Linked DNA regions of Indioceanicola profundi. The protein of the gene in region 1 interacts with the protein of each later gene in a pairwise test. Links are inferred from orthologs where the notes say so. Each region holds a gene or a part of one and is shown in the gene's direction. Other genes may lie near its edges.

Region 1 (3,937 bases):
TGGCGCATCCGTACCCCGTCGCGGCAGCGCCCTGTCCCGATGGGCCGGCCGCACCATGCTCCGGCTGGGTGGCTGGAGCTTCGAAGGGGAAGTGCCGGACGTTCCGAAGTTCATCTGCATCGGCGCGCCGCATACGTCAAATTGGGACTTCTATGTCGTGATGGGTGCCGCGCTGGCACTTGGTATCGATATCAAGATCATGGGCAAGCACACGCTGATGAAGCCGCCGCTTGGTGCATTGATGCGCTGGTGCGGGGTCTTCGGCGTGGATCGCCGGAAGGCAGGCGGTGTGGTCGGTCAAGTTGCCGAACGCTTCCGTAATGCCGACAAGCTCGCCATGGCCATCGCGCCGGATGGCTCTCGCAGCGAGAGCCAGCACTGGAAGAGCGGATTCTGGCATATCGCGCGCGCCGCCGGAGTTCCCATTCTGCCCTGCGCGTTGGATTACGGTCGTCGTAAGGTACGGTTCGGCGAACTGCTCTGGATGACGGAGAGCATTGCGGCCGATCTGGCCCGCATTTCCGACTTCTACATAGGCACCAAAGGTGCGAAGCGCACGATGGATCGGCCGCTCACCACCAAGGAAACGGAAGCATTGGCTGCATAGGCCAGTCGAGCGGTAAGCCTTCCGGACGCCACGCTTCCCCTTGCTCCCGGCGGTTACGGCGGCTATGGGGATGGCCTGACCGTGCGCGTCCGGACCATCCTCCGGGCGGCGATGCGTCCTACAAGGAGGAGAGCGCAGCCAATGTCCGCCATCATCGACATCACCGCCCGCGAGATTCTCGACAGCCGCGGCAATCCCACCGTCGAGGTGGAGGTTCGGCTGGAAACCGGGGCGCTCGGCCGTGCGGCCGTTCCGTCGGGGGCTTCCACCGGCGCGCACGAGGCCGTCGAACTGCGCGACGGCGATAAGGACCGATATCTCGGCAAGGGCGTGCGCAAGGCCGTCGAGGCGGTGAATGGCGAAATCTTCGACACACTGGCCGGCCTGGAGTCGACCGAGCAGGTCGCCATCGACCGCACCATGATCGAATTGGACGGAACGCCGAACAAGTCGCGCCTGGGTGCCAACGCCATCCTCGGTGTCAGCCTGGCTACCGCCCGCGCGAGCGCTGAAGAGCTGGAGCAGCCGCTCTACCGTTACGTCGGCGGGACCAATGCCCGTATCCTGCCCGTGCCGATGATGAACATCATCAATGGCGGCGCGCATGCGGATAACCCGATCGACATTCAGGAATTCATGGTCATGCCGGTGGGGGCGGAGAGCTGCGCCGACGCCATCCGCATGGGCGCCGAAATCTTCCACGCGCTGAAGAAGAAGCTGAAGGACGCGGGCCATAACACGGCTGTGGGCGACGAGGGCGGCTTCGCGCCGAACCTGAAATCCACGACCGAGGCGCTCGACTTCATCATGCGGGCGGTCGAAGCGGCTGGTTACAAGCCCGGCGACGATGTTCTGCTGGCTCTCGACGCCGCGTCCACCGAGTTCTTCAAGAACGGCAAGTATGAGCTGGAAGGCGAGGGCAAGAGCCTCGATCCGGCCGGCATGGCCCGTTACTGGGAGGAGCTGATCGGAAAGTATCCAATCGTCTCCATCGAGGACGGCATGGCCGAGGATGATTGGGAGGGCTGGAAGGCTCTGACCAATGCCATCGGTTCCAAGTGCCAGCTCGTCGGCGACGACCTGTTCGTGACGAACCCGGCGCGCCTGTCCGACGGGATTTCCAAGGGCCTGGCCAATTCCATCCTGGTCAAGGTCAACCAGATCGGCACCCTGACCGAGACCCTGGAAGCGGTGCGCATCGCCCAGACCAACGGATACACCGCCGTCATGTCCCACCGCTCCGGCGAGACCGAGGATTCCACTATCGCGGATCTGGCGGTGGCAGCGAACTGCGGGCAGATCAAGACCGGTTCGCTCTCCCGGTCCGACCGGATCGCCAAGTACAACCAGCTGATTCGGATCGAGGAGGGGCTGGGTTATGCCGCCGTCTATCCGGGGCGCAGCGCTCTGAAGCGCGGCTGAGGACGCCAGGAGACTTCACCAACGCTAGGTATTGGGGCAGCCCGCCGGGCTGCCCCTTTTTCTTGTGCGATTTCAGTTAGGGCTTCGGACAATTCTTGTCGAACGCGTTTTCTATTTGACGGCCTGGATAGCCCATGATTCCATGCCGACATGATCGCCGCACGCCCCTTCTTCAATGGAATCAATCGCCTGCTCCGCCAGATCGTGGGGCCGGTCCTCGGGGCGTTTGTGGTGGCCTACTTCGCCTATCATACGGTTCAGGGCGACCGCGGCCTCGTCGCGCTGACGCATCTGCAGGGCGAAGTGGAGGAGGCGGAGCGCGTGCTGGAGCAGGTGCGATCCGAACGTATCGAGCTGGAGCGCCGTACCACCCTGCTGCGGCCCGACAGCCTGGACCCGGATATGTTGGAGGAGCGGGCGCGCGCCCAGCTCAACCACACGCATCCGGATGATCTGGTGATCCTCCTTCCGGGACGGCCTGACCCGCATCCGGCGCAGAGCGTCCCCTGATTTCCTACCTAAGCCGCTGAAAACGCTTCGATTAGCCTGTTCAAGGTTAATCCCAAAAATGCGTGCCAAAACAGCGTATTGCACTGCACACAGCTTGCAATGAGTTTCGCAGGGCGCTAGCACTAGCGGCACGTTGCGGCGCGACGCCTGTTGCCTGCGCGAACATTCTTTGAGGGAGGAGCGAGTGGCCACGTCCCGACGCCGCGCCAAGCCCGCGGCACCGCAAGCCGCATCCCTGCCTGGCCCGGATGAACTGATCCATTATTACCGTGAAATGCTGCTGATCCGCCGCTTCGAGGAGAAGGCGGGGCAGATGTACGGCATGGGCCTGATCGGCGGCTTCTGTCACCTCTATATCGGTCAGGAGGCCGTGGTTGTTGGCATCCAGGCTGCGCTGCAGCCCGGTGACAGCATCATCACCAGCTACCGCGACCACGGCCACATGCTGGCCTGCCAGATGGACCCCAAAGGCGTGATGGCCGAGCTGACCGGCCGCCGCGGGGGCTACTCCAAGGGCAAGGGCGGCTCAATGCACATGTTCAGCCGCGAGAAGAAGTTCTTCGGCGGGCATGGCATCGTCGGCGCCCAGGTGCCGATCGGAACCGGTCTGGCCTTCGCCCACAAGTACAACAAGGATGGCGGCATCAACGTCTGCTACATGGGCGACGGTGCGGTCAACCAGGGCCAGGTCTACGAAAGCTTCAACATGGCGGCGCTCTGGAAGCTGCCGGTTCTCTACATCATCGAGAACAACAAGTACGCCATGGGCACCTCCCAGGCGCGTGCCTCGGCCGGTGAGCTGTGCAATCGCGGCAGCGCCTACGGCATTCCGGGCAAGGCCGTGAACGGCATGGACGTGCTGGACGTGAAGGCCGCCGCCGATGAGGCTGTGAAGTACATCCGTTCCGGCAACGGCCCCATGATCCTCGAGATGAAGACCTACCGCTATCGCGGCCACTCCATGTCCGACCCGGCGAAGTACCGGACGAAGGAGGAGGTCAACAAGATGCGGTCGGAAAGCGACCCCATCGACAATCTGAAGAAGCGGCTTTTCGACGACGGCGTCGCCGACGAGGAGAAGCTGAAGGTCATCGACCGCGAGGTCAAACAGGTGGTCACCGAGGCTGCCGAGTTCGCCACCCAGAGCCCCGAGCCCGATCCGTCCGAACTGTGGACGGACGTGCTGGTGGAATCCTGAGCCGACGACATCCGGAGGAACCGACGAATGCCCGTACAGGTCCTGATGCCGGCCCTGTCGCCGACCATGACGGAAGGCAAGCTGGCCAAGTGGCTGAAGAAGGAAGGGGACGAGGTCAAGTCCGGCGATGTGCTGGCCGAGATCGAGACCGACAAGGCCACCATGGAGGTGGAGGCCGTGGACGAGGGGACGCTGGCCAA
Region 2 (3,455 bases), 1.4 Mb from region 1 along the record:
CTGCACCGCGCCGGCCACTCCACCTACACAAGACAGAAGTCGCATGGCGTCAGCTTCCGCGTCATCGCAAAGTGGATGCGCATGGCCGGCGTCGACCATATCCACGCCGGCACCGTGGTGGGCAAGCTGGAGGGCGATCCGAGCGTGATCCGCGGCATCTACGACACCTGCCGGGAAACGAACGTGACCCAGAACCTGCAGCACGGCATCTTCTTCGACCAGCCCTGGGCCGGCCTGAAGCGCATGATGCCGGTGGCGTCGGGCGGCATCCATGCCGGCCAGATGCACCAACTCCTGACCTACCTCGGCGAGGATGTGGTGCTTCAGTTCGGTGGCGGAACGATCGGCCATCCGGATGGCATCCAGGCCGGCGCCACGGCCAACCGCGTCGCCCTCGAGGTGATGGTCAAGGCCCGCAACGAGGGACGCGACATCTGGAACGAGGGGCCGGAGATCCTGCAGGAGGCCGCCCGCTGGTGCAGCCCGCTGAGTGCTGCCCTCGACACCTGGAAGGACGTCACCTTCAACTACGCCTCCACCGACAGCGTGGATTACGTCCCCACCCCCACGGTCGCCGCCTGAGCCGGCGCTTCAGATAGAGGAGCAGACCCATGCGACTGACCCAAGGCCAGTTCTCCTTCCTGCCGGAGCTGACGGACGAGGAGATCACGATGCAGGTGCAGTACGCCCTGGACCAGGGCTGGGCCGTGGCGGTGGAGCACACCGACGATCCGCACCCGCGCAACACCTACTGGACCATGTGGGGCACCCCCATGTTCGACCTCCGCGACGCCAAGGGCGTGATGATGGAGGTGGATGCCTGCCGCAAGGCCAACGCGGACAGCTATGTGAAGGTGCTCGCCTTCGACAGCTCCGAAGGGTTCGAGACGGTGCGGATGTCGTTCATCGTCAACCGCCCGGCGGTGGAGCCCGGCTTCGAGCTGGTGCGGGCCGAGGGTCCCGGCCGGCAGGTCAACTACACGATCCGCAGCTACGCGACCAACCGCCCGGCCGGCCAGCGCTATGCGGAGGCGGGTCATGGCTGAGCGTGTGAGGGGGCAGCGCCTTGCCCCCTCCATCCTCTCCGCCGACTTCTCCCGCCTGGGGGAAGAGGTGGAGCGGGTGGTGGAGGCCGGGTGCGACATCATCCATTTCGACGTGATGGACAACCACTATGTGCCGAACCTGACCATCGGCCCGCTGGTGTGCGAAGCCATCCGTCCGCGGACGAAGGCCCCCATCGACGTGCATCTGATGGTCCGCCCGGTGGATGCTTTGGTGCCCATGTTCGCCAAGGCGGGCGCCGACATCATCAGCTTCCATCCCGAGGCGTCGGACCATCTGGACCGCACCCTGTCCCTGATCCGCGACCAGGGCTGCCGCGCCGGGCTGGCGTTCAACCCGGCCACGCCGCTGCACTATCTTGACCATGTGATGGACCGGCTGGACCTGATCCTGGTCATGTCGGTCAATCCCGGCTTCGGCGGGCAGAGCTTCATCCCGTCGGCCCTGGACAAGATCGCGGACATCCGCCGCCGCATCGACGAGCATGCGGCGCGCACCGGGTCCGACATCTGGCTTGAGGTGGATGGGGGCATCAAGCCGGCCAACATCCGCGCCGTGGCCGATGCCGGGGCCGACACCTTCGTCGCCGGCTCCGCCATCTTCGGCAGCCCGGATGCGGGCGGCGGCTATCGCGGCGTGGTGGGCCGGATGCGCGATGAGCTGGCGGCGCCCCTGGCGGCGCAAGGGAGGGCAGCATGACCTCGGCAGCCGAAATGCTGGACCGGGCGGACGCGGCTCCGCCCGCCGCCGCCGCCGGCACGGTGGACCTGGACGCGCTCTACCGCGAGTCCGGTATCGGGGAGATACTGGGCCAGATGGACCGGGAGCTGGTCGGGCTGAAGCCCGTCAAGACCCGCATCCGGGAGATCGCCGCCCTGCTGCTGGTGGAGCGCGCCCGGCGCAAGCTGGGGCTGGAGGCGGAACCGCCGCCGCTGCACATGTGCTTCAGCGGCAATCCCGGCACCGGCAAGACCACGGTGGCCCGCCGCATGGCCGGCATCCTGCACGCGCTGGGCTATATCCGCCGCGACCATGTGGTCAGCGTGACCCGCGACGATCTGGTGGGTCAGTATATCGGCCACACCGCGCCCAAGACCAAGGACGTGCTGAAGCGCGCCATGGGCGGCGTGCTGTTCATCGACGAGGCCTACTATCTCTACCGGCCGGAGAATGAGCGCGACTACGGGCAGGAGGCGATCGAGATCCTGCTCCAGGTGATGGAGGACAACCGGGACGACCTCGTGGTGATCCTGGCCGGCTACAAGGACCGGATGGACACCTTCTTCAAGTCCAACCCCGGCATGGCGTCGCGCATCGCCCACCATGTGGACTTCCCGGACTACGAGGCCGGCGAGCTGATGCAGATCGCCCGGCTGATGATGGACGGGATGAGCTACCGTTTCACCCCGGAGGCCGAGACGGCCATGCAGGACTACATCCTCCGCCGCATGGAGCAGCCCCGCTTCTCCAATGCCCGCTCCATCCGCAACGCGCTGGACCGCGCCCGCCTGCGCCAGGCCAACCGCCTGTTCGAGCAGCGCGGCGAGGCCATCGGCATCGAGGCCCTCCAGACCATCACGGGGGAGGATATCCGGAAGAGCCGCGTCTTCGCGCAATAGCCGCGCTAGGCTGAAATCAGCTCCCTCTCCCCAGCGGGGAGAGGGATGGGGTGAGGGGGTATCGGAGCCGTCGCGGGTCAGGACGGTGAGGAACCGCCCCCTTTCCCGGCCTCTCCCCGCTGGGGAGAGGGGAAAATGACCAAACCAGCCGCCCGCGAATGGCGGCGGACATAAAGAGAAGCGTGGTCGAACAGGAAGGCCGCACGAAACACGGGGGAAACGCAATGCCGCATCGTCGAATGACGTTCAGCAAGTTCATCATCGAGGACCAGCGCCGCCGCGGCGGTTGCGACACCGACCTGACGGCGCTGCTGAACGATGTGCAGACCGCCTGCAAGTTCATCGCCACCGCCGTTGCCCGCGGTGCGCTGAAACAGGCCCCCGGCCCCGCCGGAACCCAGGCCGCCGCCCCCGGCACCAACGTGCATGGCGAAGCGCAGAAGCCGTTGGACATCATCGCCAATGAGATTTTCCTGCGCACCTGCGAATATGGCGGCCAGCTCTGCGGCATGGCGTCGGAGGAGATGGAGGAGCTGTACCGCATTCCCCCGCAATATCCGCGCGGCCGCTACCTCCTGGTCTTCGATCCGCTCGACGGCTCCTCCAATCTGGACGTCAACGTCACGGTCGGCACCATCTTCTCCATCCTGCGCGCCCCCGAAGGCATCGACGAGCCGGAGCTGGAGCACTTCCTGCAGCCCGGCACCGAGCAGGTGGCCGCCGGCTTCGCCCTCTACGGCCCGGCGGACATGATCGTCGCCACCTTCGGCG

What was found.
Region 2: the proteins of eno (region 1) and rpe interact in binary tests that used the Escherichia coli proteins (3 or more experiments, as listed by UniProt). The link is inferred for Indioceanicola profundi from one-to-one orthologs.

Annotation. Positions count from the first base shown.
Region 1 is NZ_CP030126.1:1,362,379-1,366,315, reverse strand. What follows is about bases 60-2,888. They hold eno (phosphopyruvate hydratase), read left to right. Parts: upstream 60-748; coding sequence 749-2,029; downstream 2,030-2,888. Other genes in these bases: pdhA (pyruvate dehydrogenase (acetyl-transferring) E1 component subunit alpha), read left to right, coding at 2,724-2,888; DOL89_RS06470 (FtsB family cell division protein), read left to right, coding at 2,180-2,539; DOL89_RS06480 (lysophospholipid acyltransferase family protein), read left to right, coding at 60-607. In the rest of the region: more of DOL89_RS06480, read left to right, coding at 1-59; more of pdhA, read left to right, coding at 2,889-3,737; DOL89_RS06460 (pyruvate dehydrogenase complex E1 component subunit beta), read left to right, coding at 3,765-3,937. UniProt on the Escherichia coli protein: Catalyzes the reversible conversion of 2-phosphoglycerate (2-PG) into phosphoenolpyruvate (PEP). It is essential for the degradation of carbohydrates via glycolysis.
Region 2 is NZ_CP030126.1:2,731,472-2,734,926, reverse strand. What follows is about bases 1-2,901. They hold rpe (ribulose-phosphate 3-epimerase), read left to right. Parts: upstream 1-1,038; coding sequence 1,039-1,764; downstream 1,765-2,901. Other genes in these bases: cbbX (CbbX protein), read left to right, coding at 1,761-2,684; DOL89_RS12960 (ribulose bisphosphate carboxylase small subunit), read left to right, coding at 612-1,046; DOL89_RS12965 (form I ribulose bisphosphate carboxylase large subunit), read left to right, coding at 1-582. In the rest of the region: DOL89_RS12945 (class 1 fructose-bisphosphatase), read left to right, coding at 2,924-3,455. UniProt on the Escherichia coli protein: Catalyzes the reversible epimerization of D-ribulose 5-phosphate to D-xylulose 5-phosphate.